DNA from 4 places in the Paenibacillus sp. PSB04 genome. Region 4 is predicted to be linked to each of the others. Evidence: riboswitches for the same ligand, from Rfam matches in the RefSeq annotation. Region 4 holds a riboswitch; each other region holds the start of a gene.
What was found. A riboswitch is a leader RNA that binds a small molecule or an ion and turns the genes downstream of it on or off. The one in region 4 is predicted to bind cyclic di-AMP.
Positions count from the first base shown of each region.

Region 1 (4,621 bases), 1.7 Mb from region 4:
GTTCACCATAACCGCACAGGAAAGTAATCTCGAAGTGGAGAAGGGAAAAACCATTCCCGTATGGACATTTAATAACTCGGTTCCCGGTCCACAAATCCGGGTTAAGGTTGGAGATACAGTCAAAGTAAACTTGAAAAATCAACTCAAGCAGCCTGTCTCCATCCATTGGCACGGCTATCCGGTTCCAAACAACATGGACGGAATTCCAGGAGTCACACAAGATGCTGTTGAACCCGGAAAAACCTTCACCTATGAATTTAAAGCTACCGTACCGGGTACTTATTGGTACCATTCACATCAAGACAGTGTGAATCAAGTGGACAAAGGCTTGTATGGTTCTCTTGTAGTCGAAGACCCCCAAGATACCGCTGACCGCGATTACACCCTTGTGCTCGATGAATGGATGAGTTCTGGGGATATGGACATGGATAACGATGGGATGAATATGTCAGGACATGATATGAGTATGTATGACCTTTATACGATCAACGGAAAAACAGGTGATGCGATCGATAAGCTTACCGTTAAAGAGGGTGAAAAAGTAAAACTTCGGTTGATTAACGCCGGCTACATTACGCACCGGATGCATTTACACGGTCATTCCTTTAAGGTTGTTGCATCCGACGGGCAGCCCGTGAATGACCCGGCTGTGATCAAGGATCAATTCGTCTCGATTGCTCCCGGAGAACGGTATGACATTGAATTTACCGCAGATTATCCAGGAAATTGGTTGCTGGAAGAACACGCAAAGGATAATCGAGCACAAAACATGAGAGCCGTTATTCAATACGAAGGTTCTAATGCGAAGCCCGACCCTTCCGATGCCTTCGAAGAACTTCCCGATTTTGATTTGGAGAAGTACGGAACCATGTCTGCATCCGCATTTTCTTTGGATCAAAGCTTTGATGAAGACGTGACGATGAATCTGAATACCGAGATGAGAAATGGAGATATGGTTTACACGATCAATGGAAAGGTTTTTCCGGACACGGATACAATCAAAGTAAAAAAAGGAGATAAGGTAAAGGTGACCTTTGTAAATCAATCCAGAATGGACGATCACCCGATGCACCTGCACGGCCATTTCTTCCAAGTCTTGAGCAAGAATGGCAAGCCAGTACAAGGATCTCCGATCATGAAAGACACGCTGAACGTCAAACCTGGCGAAACGTATGAAGTTGCTTTTGAAGCTGACAACCCCGGTGAATGGATGTTCCATTGCCACGATTTACACCACGCCTCCGCTGGAATGGTAACTGATGTGATGTATGATGATTATCAAAATAATTATACGCCTGATCCCAATGTGAACAACGTCCCTGAATAAACAACAAAACGCACCGGCTGACTTCAGCCGGTGCTTTCATTTTTGATTTAGGTAGATTATCCCGACTAGATCAAATTTCACTGATCATTTTCAGGTAACTTTGCTGACTCACGACGCGGCGTGCTGTAACATACCGATTTTTATAATATGAATCCGATAATTTGCTAATGGTAACGCCTTTACTGCTTGAAGAATGTGCAAACTCATTATTGCCGATATAAATACCCGCGTGGGATATTCCCGTACCGTCCGTATTAAAGAATACCAGGTCTCCTGCTCTAAGGTTTTCACGATCTACTGGAGTTCCGGCTTGAGCCTGTGTTTTAGATGTGCGGGGTAAATCTAAATTGAATTTATCGAATATGTATAAAATAAAACCGGAACAGTCAAAACCAGCCACTGATGTGCCGCCCCACTGATAAGGAGTGCCTACGACCTTATCCACCTCACTTTCGAGTTTAACGGAGCTGGCAAAGGAACTGGTTGCACTTGCTGAAAAAACAATGGCCGCACCTAACATTGACAGTATTACTTTCTTCACGATGTAGTTCTCCTTCCGATGCCTACGGAGTTAGCTAAGGGTTCGGTAGAAGGTTCCCTCTATTCTTCAATGAGAATATTTCACCCAAAAATGGTTCCCCCGTTTTCAGTATCAAGAAATTCGGCAATAATGATTAAAAAAATGTAACCCTACATAATGTAGTATATAATCAGTTTTTTTGTCAATGGCTAATTAATAGATTCCCGTTAATCGTAACTATTTTACTGATATTTGTTGAATTTTATGGAAGTTTCAGCGAAGCTGAGTAAAGTTTGTCGATTACTATTCCCGAAATCGAGGTACTTATCTTGGTAACGGAACATGTTAAGCAAGAAAAAATAACAATTTTGTAAAGGATTGATTCCGAGCAACAAAAAAACTAAGGCAAATCATCATATAGACGCCAAACAAAAAACCGATCTGGCATTGTCAGATCGGTTAATTTATCCGTCAGTACACAGTCGAACCATGATCTTCATTGAGCTTGTCGATAACACGTCATAACGCTGCCCATATCCAATATTTACAGTATCAGTCATATAACGTACATAAGGAGAAAGGAACTCGCCGTCTTGTGCCACGCAGCATCACTTCACTCACCTGCTAAAAAATACTCTATTTAGAAAGCTCACTTTCGACTACCCATTGATGATTCTTAACGGGGTTTCCTCCTGTAGTTGGCGTATAGTCAACCATATATACCGTTGTTTTTTCAGTAGAGTCAATGGTGCCCTCTGCGCCTTTCATACCTTCCATGTGATCAGCCTCGATGGTCACCTTAGTTCCTGGCTGCAAGGGCTCACTACCCGCATCCTTTATTTCCTCCTGGATAATCCACTTGTGATTGGGGACGGGTTCACCTCCAGTGGTTGGAGTATACGTTACAGCATAAGCCACCGTGTCGTAGGCCCCAACCACCTTAGCCTTGGCACCATCCATCCCTTCCATATGCTTGGCATGGATCACAACCTCATCTCCAACTTTGAAGGTGGGATTTTGAGCTTCTTTCAACCCTTCAGGAACCTCACCCGAACCCGAATGGTTCATGCTGCCCATATCCCCCATATTTGAATGGTCGCTGCCCATGTCCATGTTCGTATTATTGTTTGCGTTATCCTTGTTTCCACACGCACTTAGTACCAGGATTGCTGCAAGGCTAATAAAAATGAATACTTTTTTCACAGTTTGTCACACACCTTTGCATATTTCTATTTGGATTGAATCCTCATCTCCCAAACATTCTACCCAAAACTTATGAAGAACTTGTGAAGGTTTCCCGGACCACTCTCAAAAACTCTGCCCGGGGCAGAGTTTAGAGGACAACCTTATTCATTCAATGTTTGCTTTCGTACAAAAATCTGAATATACCTTAGACAAACAAAAAAGAGAAATCATCTCACCATGGATCCAGTGCAATGACATCTCTTTTTGACTATTAAACGCCGGGTATCGTCAACATTCGTCCTTCTCCAATTTATCGATTAAGGTGGAAAAATCAATTCCAAGGAAGATTATTTCTTCTGGCTCACGAACAACTTCGATAGCTGGCTTATTAAACATCGGGAAGTTTTCCTCCCGTAGATGGTAGTTATCAAACCGCCTCTGGTACTTTGGGTTGCATTGCTTTCTAAGTCCCTCTGTAAAGAGTATCTTGGCTCTTAGGGCCTCAAAAGAGTATCCCCTTCTTAAACGATTAATGACTCGAATAAGTCTAATTAGAGATTCCGTATAAGCATCTGGAATGCGAATGCGATGGTCGAAATAAGCGAATATTTCTTCTTCCCAGTTCTTCATAGCCTTTGTCAGTGGTTCAAAAGCGGTTCGCAGGTCCGTTGGTACTTTAACTTTCCATTCGTTGTATTTAAGAAATGCCGTTTGTCTGTTATCACATTCCCAAATATCCAAATATAATTCCTTTAAGTTATAAGCAGTGACGAGAGACGGATGATTCTTTCTCCAAAGGTCTAGCGTAATCCGATCCTTCTCTGTAAGCTCTATATCCCGTTTTAAGAGGATAAAACGGCCTGGCATCAGCCCGCGGCGTTCTTTTGGCGATAATCCTTCAAGGATCTGCTTACGAATGGTTTCTAACGCTTGGTTTGCCATACGGACAACGTGAAATTTATCTACGATGATAAGAGCTTTTGGCAATACAGCCCTTACGGCGTCCTTATACGGTTGCCACATATCCATAGTGACGTATCGGATTTGTCCTCTATTTGGAAGGCGTAAGAGGTAATCTGCAACGGTTTCCTTATTACGATTTGGCAAAACATCCAACAAGGTACATTCCTCAATGTTGGTTAAAACGCATCTTGGTTTAATGATGTGAATTTCGTCAATCCCAAGCCAATTGGGAGTTTCATATCGATGCGTTTCTCTAAGACGGTTGATGTAATCTCGAAAGATGTTGCGTATTGTTTTTTCATGCAATCCAACATCCTCGGATATGCTAACAAACGTACGTTCAATGCTTTGCGTCTCTATATAAGACAATAATCGTTTGGTGCAGTTTCGCTTTTTGTCTATGGTGTGGTCTAAGTGTTCCCAAAAGGTTCGATTGCAGTCTCTACAGCAATATCTCTGACGCTTTATGAGAAGGCTTACACGCTTGCCGTGAAGAGGCAAGTCCATACAATTCTGTTCCCTGCTATCGTGTTTGTAGAGGTTGGCTATACATCCACAATGAGGGCAAGCCAAAGGTGGAGAGTTCGTCACCATTTGAATTAGAAATTCAAACTCATTCTCACATA
Region 1 is NZ_CP081301.1:6,734,915-6,739,535, forward strand. Features, by position in the region: gene K2F33_RS30915 (multicopper oxidase family protein) at 1-1,327, shown strand, start outside; gene K2F33_RS30920 (C40 family peptidase) at 1,398-1,868, opposite strand; cyclic di-AMP (ydaO/yuaA leader) riboswitch at 1,873-2,004, opposite strand; gene K2F33_RS30925 (YdhK family protein) at 2,484-3,050, opposite strand; gene K2F33_RS30930 (ISL3 family transposase) at 3,321-4,621, opposite strand, start outside.
Region 1: linked by a shared signal. The riboswitch ahead of K2F33_RS30920 (C40 family peptidase) and the one ahead of K2F33_RS23150 (APC family permease) in region 4 are both predicted to bind cyclic di-AMP.

Region 2 (4,621 bases), 1.8 Mb from region 4:
CATGCCTGCCACGATAAACACAGCAACGTCCGGAAGCCTGAGCCAGGAGGCCAGTCTTCCGGACAGCATGCCGACGGCAATGATAAACAGCAGCAGTATTAAAATGTGATGAATAATTTCGGTCGTCGGGGATTCCATGTCTGTCTCACTTCCGGATTTATGACTTGACGTTCACCGCTTCGCTCTCGAAGCGGTCGATATTGCTGTTGGAGCCAATGATGACCATGATGTCGCCCGCATGCAGCTGGTCCATCGCCGTCGGCGCGACGATGACTCCCTCGGTACGATGGAGCGCAACAATGCTGCATCCGTACCGGGCTCTCGTATTGACTTCGCTCAGCGTCTTCCCGTTCAGGCATTGCGGTACGGTCATCTCCACGATGCTGTAATCTTTGGACAGCTCAATGTAATCCAGCAAATTCGGCGTCACGAGCTGGTGCGCCACCCGGATGCCCATGTCCCGCTCCGGAAAGATTACCCGGTCCACGCCCAGCTTGGACAAGGCTTTGCCGTGCAGCATGGAGATGGCCTTCGCCACTACGGTCTGAACGCCGAGTTCCTTCAGCAGGATTGCGGCCAGGATGCTCATCTGGATATCGTCCCCTATCGCCACGATTCCGCAGTCAAAATTGCGGATTCCCAGCGATTTGAGAACCTCCTCATCGGTTGCATCCGCCACCACGGCGTGGGTCAGATGCTCGCTCATATCATTGACCACTTCTTCATTGATGTCTACCCCAAGCACCTCATAACCCAGATCCATAAGCTCCATGGCCAAGCTTGAGCCGAACCTCCCTAAACCGATCACGACAAACTGCTGTGTTTTCATTTCTTTCCAGATGCTCCTTATCCTTTAATGTTGGTTCTATATATGGTTCTTATAACAATATTGAAACTTTGAATCACCCAAATTCCTTACCCGATAATGATCTTACCTTCGGGATGACGGTACAGCTCCTTGCCCTTCTTCGGACCAAGCGCGTAGGCGAAGGTCAGCGGCCCAAGACGGCCGGCAAACATCGTCAGGCAGATCAGGATTTTCCCGATCAAGGACAAATGCGGCGTCAGCCCGAGCGATAATCCTACGGTGCCGAAAGCCGAAGTCGTCTCGTACAGGATCATCAAAAAGCTGCTGTCTTCTGTTGTGGACAGAATCATCGATACGCCGACCACCAGAAACAAGGCCAGAAAGGTAATGGTCAACGCTTTGAAAATCCGCTCCTGCGCCAAACGGTACCGGTACAGGACGATATCGTCGCGGCCGCGGATCATCGCGATCACCGCACCGACGAGGATGGTGAACGTCGTGGTCTTGATCCCGCCCCCGGTAGAGCCCGGCGACGCGCCGATAAACATCAGAATGATCGTGAAAAATTGCGATGCCTGGCGCATATCTGCCAAGTTCAGCGTATTCGCCCCTGCCGTCCGCGGCGTGACCGACTGGAACAGCGAGGCGAGAATTTTGCCACCCCAATTCAGCGAACCGAGCGTCTTGGGATTCGTGAATTCAAAGATAAAGATGACGACTGCTCCGACCACAATCAGGGCACCGGTCATGGACAGCACCACTTTGCTGTGGAGCGACAGTTTCCGGTGTACCTGGTAATCCACCAGATCGGACATGACGATAAAGCCGATGCCGCCGGATACGATCAGAAACATCACGACAAAATTGACGAGCGGATCGTATACAAATCCCGTCAAGCTGTTAAAATGGCCGAACAGGTCAAATCCCGCATTATTGAACATGGACACGCCATGAAATATTCCAAAATAGATCGCTTTTCCAAGAGGCATATCGAACGACCACCGGATGGCAAGCAGCAGTGCTCCGCAGCCTTCGATCGTCAACGAAAAAAATATGACTTTCCGGATCAGACGGACGATGCCTTCCATCGTATTCTGATTCATCGCTTCCTGCAGCAGGAGCCGGTCCCGGAGTGAAATCCGGCGCTTGAAAGCCAGGGCAACCAGGGTAGCCATCGTCATAAAGCCGAGTCCCCCGACTTGAATCAGCAGCATAATGACTACTTGGCCGAACGTGCTGAAGTACAGCCCCGTGTCTTTGACAACCAAACCGGTCACGCAGGTCGCCGAGGTTGCCGTAAACAAGGCATCAATAAAACTCAGCGGTTTTCCCGTCGTGTTCGAAATCGGCAAGGTGAGCAGTATGGCTCCGATCAAAATAATGGCCGCAAAACCCAGAGTTAATATTTGCGGAGGGGCCAGCCGGAACCACTTCCATTTCCCAATCAATACATTCACCTCTTTAAAAAAGTCAAAAGAAAAAAAGCATCGGAAATCCAATGCCTTTCGGTTTGGCTCCTGCATGCACGACGCCTACGAGGTTAGCTGACGGATTCGGGCATGCACAGGTTGCCCTATTCGCGGACTAAAACATCCAACGAAATTCACCCCAAAAAATTGGTTCCCCCGTTTTCACTTGGAAATTCGGCGTTCTTATTCATTTGCATCAAAATTATAATCTTTATTGTAGGACTTCACAAAGGCCTTTTTCTGATGAATTGGATGGAAAACAGCCTGATTCGCAATGCAGGTGGACACGGTCTGCGGTTATCTTCTCTTTTCGATGGCTTTCCTTGATTTTCATCGTTTTTTCACCACTATTTTCAGGGTATACTGGTTTTGGGCGAATCTTCTATGTTATGTTTACCGTACTGTATTGGGGGGAATGGTATCTTTATCACATTCAAGGGGGGATTTCATGGACCGGTTAAACCAGCCGCTGGAAATCAGGGCCAATTATAAATGGCTGGGCATTTTGGGGGTCATCGGCCTTATTTTATTCTTTTTTGTACAAGTGTTTCCGCAGACGAGCTCGGAGACGCTAGAGGGGCAAACGACCAAGGTCATCAGCAAATCGGAGGCGGAAGCAGCCGCCAAAGCGTTTGCCTCGGACCGGTTGACTATTCAAACAGGCATTGCAGATAAGCCGCTCGTCACGTACCAGTCGGAATCGGACCTTTACGGTTATTTATCCAGAGAGAAGCTTCTTAACGAATATAACAAGAAATACGAATCGAAGTATCCTTATGACGTGTTCCGGGTGCGGCTGCCCGAGTCGAGCGATCAGGGATATGTCAATGTAGACGTACATATGAACACGGGCAAGGTCGTCGGGTTTTCCATCACGCCTCCGTACTCCAAGTATGCTGCCGCGATGGCTGAATCGAACGAAACCATGCGCAAGCAGAAACTGAGAATTGTGGAAGGCAACATGACGCTGGAGGATAAAGAGGAAATCGCCTCGTCCTGGCTGCAGAAGCTGGGCTATAACACCGGCTCCCTGAAAGTATCGAGCGGCAAGGATGAGCCCGGATTGATCTATACCGACTCCTCCTCGCACATCGGGGAATCGCAGTTGGAATTCAAGTTTGCCTTTGAGGATGGGGAGCTTCACTCCTTCCTCCCTGGATTTTCGGTCCCATCCGCTCATACGGCTTATGTAGAGAAGCAGACCAAAAGCGCCACGATGCTGACCATGCTGGGATACGGACTGTTTACGATCGTGCTCGGCATTCTCGCCATCATTTACAGTGCACTGACGCGGCGGTACACCTCCTTTGCACGCGGGCTGTTTTTGTCCTTGTTTTATTTTGTTGTCTCATTGCTGACGACTTATAACATGCTGCCAGTGCTGGAAGCGGAAGGCTTCTCCCAGTTCGGGATCATCGCGGCCATGGTCGTTCAGGTGATCCTGAGCATAGCCATGACGGTGCTCCTGTATTTCTCCCTGGTCGGCGGGGACGGACTATGGCGCAAAGCCGGTTACAACGCCTGGGCCCGCGCCAAAGAGCCTGGATATGGGCGTTACGTGCTCCACAGCATGTTCACCGGGTATTTGTGGGCGTTTATCCTGATGGGGGCGCAGTCGGTGATCTATCTCGTCCTGGACCGGACGATCCACAGCTGGTCCACGACGGACGCCTCGCAGTCCCCGTATAACATGCTGTATCCGTGGATGCTGCCGATCATGGCCTGGATGGCCGGCATCTCCGAGGAAGCCGTGTACCGCCTGTTCGGCATACCGATGCTGAAGAAAATCGTAAGGAACACATTTGTCGCCTGCGTCATTCCGACGCTGATTTGGGCCTTCGGCCATACGCTGTACCCGATCTACCCGATATACACCCGGCCGATTGAGCTCCTGTTCATCGGTCTCCTGTTCAGCTTGATCTTCCTGCGTCACGGCTACATCGCGGTCATGTTCGCCCACGTCGTGTTCGACAGTATCCTGATGAGCTTCAGCTTGTTCAGCATGGGGGATCTGACGAACATTTTGGCGGGCGTGGTCACCTGCGTCATGCCGTTTATCGTCGCCTGGGTCATTTACCTGTTTTACGGCAAAAAGAAGGAGAAGCCGTATGCTACGACTCCTCCTCCTGAAGGGCTGCTATAATTTGTCCGGCGAGCTTGTCGCCGATCGAGAGAGGCCGGAAGTCTTCAATCCGGGCCTCTTTTATTTTTTTGAGCGAGCCAAAATGCTTCAGCAGCAGCTTACGCCGCTTCTCGCCGATGCCCGGGATGGCGTCGAGCTTGGATGCCACCATCGACTTGCCGCGCTGCTCGCGGTGGAAGGTGATGGCGAACCGGTGCACCT
Region 2 is NZ_CP081301.1:3,158,316-3,162,936, reverse strand. Features, by position in the region: gene K2F33_RS14565 (cation:proton antiporter) at 1-138, opposite strand, end outside; gene K2F33_RS14560 (potassium channel family protein) at 158-829, opposite strand; gene K2F33_RS14555 (TrkH family potassium uptake protein) at 916-2,256, opposite strand; cyclic di-AMP (ydaO/yuaA leader) riboswitch at 2,324-2,467, opposite strand; gene K2F33_RS14550 (CPBP family intramembrane glutamic endopeptidase) at 2,726-4,420, shown strand; gene uvrC (excinuclease ABC subunit UvrC) at 4,389-4,621, opposite strand, start outside.
Region 2: linked by a shared signal. The riboswitch ahead of K2F33_RS14555 (TrkH family potassium uptake protein) and the one ahead of K2F33_RS23150 (APC family permease) in region 4 are both predicted to bind cyclic di-AMP.

Region 3 (4,621 bases), 2.0 Mb from region 4:
TTCCTCCTTTTATGCCATGATGATATCTCTCCATTATATCCCTGCCTGTCAATGGCACAAGCACTTTCACCAACCTAAAAAAGGCTGCACACCGCAGCCCAGATTCCCATAACGTATTTTATCGGTATAGCCGCAAATAACAAATTAGCAATATGCCTAACTTTCAAGTGTGCCTTTTCATTGATTGCAAAAATCAATCGTTCATCCTCAAATACGACAGTTAATGACGCATTACTTTAGTATGATGAAATAAATAACTGCGAAGGAGTAGATGAACTTGAAGAGACTCGCTGGGAAAATCGCTCTCGTAACCGGAGGAAGCCGGGGAGCAGGACGTGGGATTGCCGTTGAGCTTGGGAAAGCCGGAGCAGTAGTTTATGTATCCGGAAGAAGTTTACGAGGGACGACTACACACGGTTTTCCAGGCAGTATCGATGAAACTGTGGAGGAGATTCGAAGTCATGGAGGAGAGGCGTACGCATGTCGTTGCGATCATACCCGTGATGAGGATACACAGGCTTTGATCGAGAGAATCCGACAGGAACAAGGACGGCTCCATATCCTAGTGAATAACGTCTGGGGACTGCATGACTTGGAAGTGAATTTACAATCCAAACCATTCTGGGAATATCCGCTGAACATGTGGGATGCTATGTTTCAGAATGGAGTACGCCCACAAATAGCGACAAACCATTATGCGATCCCGCTTATGCTGGAAGCTGATTCTGGATTGATCGTACATACCACATTTCAGGATCAGGATAAGTATTTAGGAACTTTCTATTACGACCTCGCCAAGAATACCATTAACCGCTCAGTGCTCGGATTAGCTCATGATCTCAAAAGCACTGAAATAACCGTGGTAGCGGTCTCCCCTGGCTGGATGAGAACAGAACTGGTATTAAGGAACTTCGGTACAGATGAAGCTCATTGGAAAGAGGTTGAGGCTCTGAAACACACGGAGTCGCCGTACTACGTAGGGCGAGCGGTGTCAGCCCTAGCTGGGGATGATGAGGTGAAACTGAAAAACGGACTGGTACTACAGGTTGGTGATCTTGCCCAGGAATACGGGTTCACCGATATTGATGGACGGTTCATCCCTCCCTTTTTAATATAATCAGTCTCATTGAAAAAACGAATACTCGCTAGAGCTCAGTTAACCGCCTTCTTATCGGGCGGTTAACTGATTAGCTAATATAGCGAGTAGATCGTTTGGTTAGGGCCAGTGCGATTCAAGATGCGATTTTCTTTCCAGGAGGCAAATCCCATGACCGCGGACTATCCTCCATAGGCTTCCCGGGTCCGGTAAATATGCTGGTCCATCAAAAAGTTCAGCAGCATGCGGTTGAATGCATGGGGCTGGCATAAATGGGTCGGATACATTGCATCCTCGATCGTCGCCAGCTGCACATGCCGGAACAGGGTGGCCGCCCGCTGCATTTGCTTGACGAACCACTCGCTTTGGCTGCCTGCGACGCACAGTACGGGCATCGGCAGCCGCGCCAAATTGGCGGGCATCTCCATACGCAGCAGTTCCATACGCTGCTTGATCGACTCTGTCGGCCGCTTGTGGTACAGCTCCTTGCGCAGGATGCTGTAGACTGGTCTCCACCGGTTATACGTCACCCGCAGCGACCGGAGGAAAAACTCCGCAGGCAAATAATAAGACAGCCAGCTGCACGCCTCGCAAATATTCAGCAAATGGTTCTTTTTCCCGAAGCATCCCGCGAAGTAGCTGTCCACGAGTACCAGGGCGCTGACCCGGTCCGGATGAAGGGCGGCAAACGTCTGGGCGAGCACGCTTCCGCTGGAACAGCCGACAAGCGTCGCCTGCGAAATATGCAGCTTATTGAGCAGCTCGCACAGATCGCTGCATTGGGTTTCCATAATGTGCCCGACCTCCACGTCAAGCTTCCCCGAATTGCCGTAACCCCGGAGGTCCAGTACAATCACCTTTGCCCGCTTGCTGAAATATTCGACCTGGGGCTCAAACATATGATGGGACGACAAATGCCCGTGAATGAACACGATAGGCGTGCCGATGCCGTGAATTTCATAATATAACGTGGTTCCGTTTACTTGTATCTGAGGCACTTCATGTTCTCCTCTCTCCCACATAACCTGTTTTCTCTGTTTGTACAAAATCGCGGGCGCCGCCCGCTTGGGAATCGATGCTTCTCTTTGTTAAAACAACAAAAAAGAAGCACCGGAAAGAGGACACTCTTCCATGCTTCCAAATCCAAGGCCGAATAAGCCTTGCCATCTGCATGAATAACAGCTGCCTCTCTTAACACGCTTGCGTGGTTAGCTGACGGATTCGGGCCCAAGAGTAGCCCTACTCATCACTTTCGAGATTCACCCCATATGGCCGCAGCGGATGCTGCAGACACGACCGGTTCCCCCGCTTTCCGCCCTCCGGCGGAAATTCAGCGAATAGACATATTCCATGTACACGCTTCATTCTTCAAAATGAGCGCACAGAAAAACACAGAGCAGATACCCTGTGTTGATGCGTCAAATCACAGTTTCCTCCGCTCTCAACTACGCTTACGAGGTTAGCTGACGGATTCGGGCCGTGAGAGTAGCCCTACGGAAACAGGCATTATCCTGCCTCCGATTCACCCCTGCAAGCCGCAAGCCCCAGCATAAAGCTCCGTGGGACGAGGACTGCGATTGGTTCCCCCGCTTTTCATCGGAAAATTCAGCGTTCATCAAGTCGCAAATCTTACTCTATTGGATGATGAAATGAATATACGCCTGGGACGGCGAACTGTAAAGCAGGGAAACGATACGATTCCCTGCTTTATTTGGGGATCTGATGGGAAAACGGGTCCTAATCCGTAGGAATCATTGTTTTACGGCCTTTCCTACCGCTTTCCTTAGCTTTGCTGGATAACTGAAGGCGGGAAGCCATTCAAATGGCTGAACCCGCCCATTGGATAGGAATATAATGCCGATATAGGGCTGAAGCCGCTAGGCTGAAAAAAAGCGGCTTTTTGCCGGAATTTTGGACTTTGCGCTGGAAAGATGCAGGTTTTGATCCGAAAAATCCGCCTCGTCTTCTTGCCAAAGATATCCCTTGGACGTATGATGCGGATAGTTTACCAATCGGACACATGTATGGAACCCTACTGGCCGTGACGATCCGGAACAAGACGGCAGGGAGTATCCATGAAATCACGGTCAAGGAGGATGTCACGATGAACCGGGCTTTGATTCCCACCATCGAACTGTTTGAAATCGTTCTTCCAAGATACCAGCACCACAGCCTGGGCTGGCTGGAAAACTGCCGGATCGGCATTTTAAAGCTGCCTTACTCCGGCGAGGAAGGGCTTGCCGAGGGCCTGCTGTGCTCAGGCAAGCAAGCCTTCGATCTGGTACGGTGGGGCTGCCGCCTGCGCTATATTTGCGGCCTGACGCTGGAAGAGGCCATCACCGCGACGGCCATGAACATTCTGAAGCATCCGGACCACAATCAGTACCCGCTCGCGCTGATGGCGCTGCTTGATGTCAGGTCACGCCTGGAGCAGCATACCGCGCGCACAACAGCCGAACAGATGGGAAGATCCCTTGATGTCGGCCTTCTCAAGCTGAACCGTACGGCTTACGCCGAAGGAGCTGCAACATCGCTGCGCATCGGGGGAGGAACGTCGCTTGCGATCTCCGGCCTGACGGCTGACCTTGATACGGAAATCCAGGCGAAAGCTCCCGTCAACCGCCTCCCGCTGCTCGGCCCGGAGTTCCCGACGGATACCCGCGCCTTGATCCGCCGCTCCTCGGCATATCTGTCCCTGTTCGGCGCCGGCACAAAGAACCGCCACCCCGGATAATCCCCGAGTGGCGGTTCTTTTGTGCTGCCTTCGCAGGCGGCTACAGCGCCTGCTCCTCGCTGCGAAGCTGCACCAGCGCTTTTCGCTGCCAGGCCTTGCTCCTCCAGCGGACCCAGAGCAGGATGCCCCGCAGCCATTCGTCGGCGATAAAAGCCGCCCAGATGCCGTACAGGCCGTATCCCCAATAAATGCCGAGCAGGTACGTCAGCGGCACACTGAAGAGCCAGGTCACCGTGATGGACACGATCATGGCGGACCGGGCGTCGCCGGCGGCCTGCAGCGACCGTTCCAGGATGACGTTGAAGTTGCGCCCCGGCTCCAGCAGAAAGCTCAGCAGCAGCAAGGCCGCTCCCATCGCGATAATGTCCGGGTCGGTCGTGAACAGCTTCATCAGCGGCTGCCGGAACAGCGTCAGCACGGCGACGGCCGCCAGCGTGATCAGCTCGCTGCGGATCAGATTCCGGATCACCTGCTTGTAGGCCTCTTCCCTCTGGCCCGCGCCGACCAGCTGCCCGACGATGATCTGCCCGCCCCGGCCCAGCGAGACGGCCAGAATCATGACGAAGAACATGATGTTCTGCGTGTAAATTTTCGTTGCCAGCACGCTGGCCCCAAGCGACGAAATAAAGGCCGTGGTCACAAACTGGTTGGCGGAGTACGACAAGGACACGGCCGAGGACGGCACGCCGACGCGAAGCACCTTCCCGATATGCTCACGGCTCCACACGAACAGGTCGTTCCAGCGGATGTAGACGCCCGCCGCCTTGCGGAGCAGCACTAGATTGACGGCC
Region 3 is NZ_CP081301.1:7,018,761-7,023,381, forward strand. Features, by position in the region: gene K2F33_RS32195 (SDR family NAD(P)-dependent oxidoreductase) at 272-1,117, shown strand; gene K2F33_RS32200 (alpha/beta fold hydrolase) at 1,279-2,094, opposite strand; cyclic di-AMP (ydaO/yuaA leader) riboswitch at 2,278-2,442, opposite strand; cyclic di-AMP (ydaO/yuaA leader) riboswitch at 2,530-2,717, opposite strand; gene K2F33_RS32205 (hypothetical protein) at 3,201-3,830, shown strand; gene K2F33_RS32210 (MATE family efflux transporter) at 3,871-4,621, opposite strand, start outside.
Region 3: linked by a shared signal. The riboswitch ahead of K2F33_RS32200 (alpha/beta fold hydrolase) and the one ahead of K2F33_RS23150 (APC family permease) in region 4 are both predicted to bind cyclic di-AMP.

Region 4 (4,621 bases):
ACTTCGAGTGCTGCAGATCGCTAAATCGTTCTTCCGCAGCTGCGCTTCCTGCCCATACGAGCACAGAACCGAGTACGGCACCGAATATCGTTATTAGTTTCCCATTCATCTGTTCCACCCCTGTTGCTGTTCTATATACGTTGATTAGACGCAATGGATGAATTTTTGTTGCGTTAATCCTTTGACACCCTGCACATCGTGAAAATATACGGATCCCCTACTCTGCAGGAAATAAGCCCTTACTCATAAGCCATTACACTCAAGCCATTACACTCAAGCCATTACTCCCACGGGATTACTCTTTCCCATCATATATATCCGCTGCTTTTACGCAAAAAAAGACCGCCGGCACAGATGCCGGGGCCTGATTACGAATGGTTTGAACCATCTGAATCGCTATTTTTTTAAATGATACGGTACCGTTGTCACAACAACATCTTTGCGGAATAAAAGATAAGTCCGGATCATCAAACTCGTCTGGTTGTGCAGCAGATTGTGCCAGCTCCGCTTTGGAATAAACTGCGGAATGATCACTGTGACCTGGTAGTTGGATTCGCTGGCTTTCCGGTGCACCGTATCGATAAATTTGCTAAGCGGATGAATGATGCTCCGGTACGGAGAATGCAGCGTCACAAGGCGCACGTCGGGCCGCCATTTTTGCCATTTTTCCTCAAACCGGTTCTCTTCTTCCCGTTCAAACGGAATATATACCGCAATGATCTGATCCGCCGCCAGCGACTTCGCATAATTCAGGGAATGCTCCACGACATGCGTAATGCCCGAAACGGGGAGAATGATTACATTGCCTTCGATCGGTACCGCCGGCTCGCACGTCGACAGCCGCAGCTGCTCGCCAACCGCCTCATAATGCTTCTTGATCCGGTGGAACAGATACACGATCAGCGGCAAAAAGATCAGTACCGGCCAGATCTGCGCAAACTTGGTTGCGAAGAACATCACCGACACCGTGAAGCTGATCAGCGCGCCGATCGTATTGATGACGAGCTTCGTCACCCAACCCTGCGGTTTTTCCCGGATCCATTTGACGATCATTCCCGTTTGCGAGAGCGTGAAAGGGATAAATACCCCTACCGCGTACAGTGGGATCAAATGTTCCGTCTGTCCGTGGAAAGCGACGATCAGCATGATGGACAGTAGCCCAAGGATGATGATTCCGTTCGAATATCCCAAACGGTCACCGCGGACAGTAAACATCCGGGGAATAAACCGGTCTTTGGCTAAATTGACCGCCAGCAGCGGAAACGCCGAATATCCGGTGTTGGCCGCCAGGATCAAGATCAGTGCCGTCGTGCCCTGGATGAAAAAGTACATAAAATTCCGTCCGAACGTCTGATTGGCAATCTGGGATACGACCGTCTCCTGGGGATTTGGGGATATACCCAAATAATAAGCAAGAAATACGATGCCCGAGAAGAGTACAGCCAGCAGAATCCCCATTGCCATCAAGGTTTTGGCCGCATTGTTCGGAGCCGGATCCTTGAAGTTCGGGATGGCGTTCGAGATCGCTTCGACCCCGGTCAGAGCGGAGCTGCCCGAGGCAAAAGCTTTTAAGAGCAGGAACAGGCTGATTCCCGCCACCGGCGTCCCGACCGGCGTATGCAAATGCGGTGAAACGTGACCTGTCACGATGTTGTACATACCAACGCCGATCAAAATGAACAGCGCGAAGGCGAACAGATACACCGGATAAGCCAGGATGGAGGCGGACTCGGTGACGCCCCGCAAATTCAGCAGCGTAATGAGGATGACGAAGGTGACGGCAATCCCCACCGTATGCTCATGCAGCGCCGGAAACGCTGAAGTCAGCGCGTCCGTGCCCGCCGAAACGCTGACCGCAACAGTCAGAATGTAATCTACCAGCAGCGATCCGCCGGCCACCAGCCCGGGATAGATTCCCAGATTCTGTTTGGAAACGACGTAAGCGCCGCCGCCATGCGGATAAGCGAAGATGATCTGCCGGTAGGATAAAATGAGTGCAGCCAGCAAAATCAGTACGCAGATTCCGATCGGTATCGAATACCAGAACGCCGCCGTGCTGACCGTGACCAGAACCAGCAAAATTTGCTCCGGCCCATACGCTACGGACGAAAGCGCATCGGAGGATAGAATGGCCAAAGCTTTTTTCTTATTCAGTTTTTGTTCTCCCAATTCGGTAGACTTCAGCGGCCGTCCGATCAAAAGTCTTTTCAATGCTGCCATAAAATGTTTGTCACCGCCAGTGTTAGAGTTGAAATGCTCATGATGTACCCGTTAGACACGTGTTCAACCCTTTTTGGGCACAACAAAAAAAGCCGCAGGAAAGCTGGACCTTCCCGTGGCTTTACGCGCACGACAAATCCCTCTTTCATAACGCTTACGAGGTTAGCTGACGGATTCGGGACCGAAAGTATCCCTACACTCAATAAATGAAGATCAAGTGATTCACCCCTGGGACGAAGGCTTAGCTTCCTCCCTTTGGTTCCCCCGCTCCTGATTTCAGAATTCAGCGATCAAGGAGTACTACGTTTCAGGTTCACAAGTTCACGATTACGAATTGAATCTTACTCCTTCCGGATGCCTGCTGTAAAGAAGCAAACGGTTTGAGATACGTATGAAAAAATTCAAAAGAACTTCATGTCAACGCTTACATTGGCGGCACTCTATTAATTTCTGGCTGTAGCTGTGCATATCGCTTGTTTACGCTATTAAATTCATATCGGACTTCTATATATTTCGATCCGCCGCATTCCTCAGCGAAGCCTCTACGGTATCCAGCCGGTTCAAGCAGTGATGCCGGACCATTTCGAGGTCGTTATCCAGCTGGTCTGGCTCCAGGTCACGCTGCAAAATATTCATGCACCAATGGGTCAGGTTTCTCAAATGATGGCGGTATGCATAATAACGCAGTAAATCCGGGTTCAGCTCCATCTGTTGACCTAGTTCCTGCTCATACCCTTTGAGAAAATGACCCAGTCCGTCCCCGATATACCCCACGATATCCAGCTCTGGGGGCGCGAGCATGGCTGCTTCCCAGTCCAGGACGACAAGCCGTCCGTCTGCGGTCTCCATCAGATTCCCTCCCCACAGATCACCGTGACAGAGCACATTGGGGGCCGGGTCAAGTACGAGACGTTCACGAACCCCTGTGATCTGGTGCAACAGCTCGGTTATGCGCGTTTGCTGAGGGATAACAAGCTCACGCAGCAGCTGGCTAGCTGGACTTGAACCGGGCTGAAGATGCTCAAGCTGCTCCAGGCATTGGATCAAACGTTCGGAAAAGGAGATATCATACGTTTCAACCGCAAGGCCGGATGTGGTAGTGAAAGGAGTCAACTGCCGAATTCGCGCCGCCAGCTGTCCAACACGCTCCAAGTTATGCTTGGAAAAAGGGTAAGCCTCAGCCCAGGTTTCTCCTTCGATAAATTGAAACAGTACCGCTGTGCAATCAGGAAGGGAAAGCAGAAAAGCACCGCTTAAGGTTCGGAATGGACAAGGCAATTCCATAAATCGGCCGGTCTGATGCAATTCCCACATAAACGGCACATAACGCCTGCAGCGAAGGATGCTTTGGCGGTGGCTGTCATTGCTATGGTCAAACAGTTTCAGATAGTATCGCGTTCCATTTTCTCCCTCCACCCGGTAAGAATAGGCCGAATCTCCATAAGGGATAAAAATAAGCCTCCGGGCAGCAATTCCGTAAGCTTCGTTCAAGTGATGCACAAAAGCCCCTTCGTCCATTCGATAAGACTGCCTCACTTCGCTCTCCCCTTTCCCCTTTACATCACGTAGCGCGGTTAAAAGCAATCAAGCCCGGTGTCTGTGTAACCCGGACTTGATCGCACTCACCTCTTAGGAGATTAAAACAATCTTTCATTCATTCACCAATGTTAACAGGCAATGTTAACCGATGTAGACCACCGCACCGCCGCGCCTGTACGCCTTTGGCAGTTCCGTCTCCAGCAGCTCGAGTCTGCGTAACATGTGGTCGAGGTCGTCCCCATGCATGTGGCTTCGCGCCCATTCTTTAAGCTGGGACACTTCGCCCAAGACAGACGGGATGTCCTCGGACTCCACGTCTGTACCGTCCTGGAAAAGTGCGACCCACTGCAAGTTCAGCTCTTCCACCGCCGGCACCCAATATTTCTGGAAAAAGGATTCCGTCGCCACCGGAAGCATAAAGGACCGTTCAAATTCGTCTTCCGGGTCCACAATAATGGCGCTGATTGACATGTTATTTCACCCCAAATCGAATGTTGAATGTATAATCCGGGAATTCTTGACGCAGCTTGTTCAAGCTGTTCTCCGCGGCTGTCCGTAACGCCGGCGAGTCCCCGTCCAGCTGAAACTCAAAATGCCGGATTCCTTTGATTTGCTCCAGTGTCGGGATCTCCGCCGTTCCATCAGGCGTCGTTCGCGTCCCAACCGCCTTCTGCATCAGGTTGTTGATCCGCACCTTCGTTTTCTGGTACAACTGCTTATCTGTAAATTGCTGCGGCGTCTGCTGCGGCTTGCCCGTTTTTGGATGGATGCGGTCGAGCCCTTGCGCCGACTTGGCTTCATAGAAGATGCCCTTCTCCAGATCGACGCCGTCAAACTCCCCAAGCGCTCCGTTCTTGGCATC
Region 4 is NZ_CP081301.1:4,989,654-4,994,274, forward strand. Features, by position in the region: gene K2F33_RS23145 (glycoside hydrolase family 3 N-terminal domain-containing protein) at 1-109, opposite strand, end outside; gene K2F33_RS23150 (APC family permease) at 397-2,220, opposite strand; cyclic di-AMP (ydaO/yuaA leader) riboswitch at 2,356-2,519, opposite strand; gene K2F33_RS23155 (phosphotransferase enzyme family protein) at 2,725-3,756, opposite strand; gene K2F33_RS23160 (hypothetical protein) at 3,901-4,230, opposite strand; gene K2F33_RS23165 (PrsW family intramembrane metalloprotease) at 4,232-4,621, opposite strand, start outside.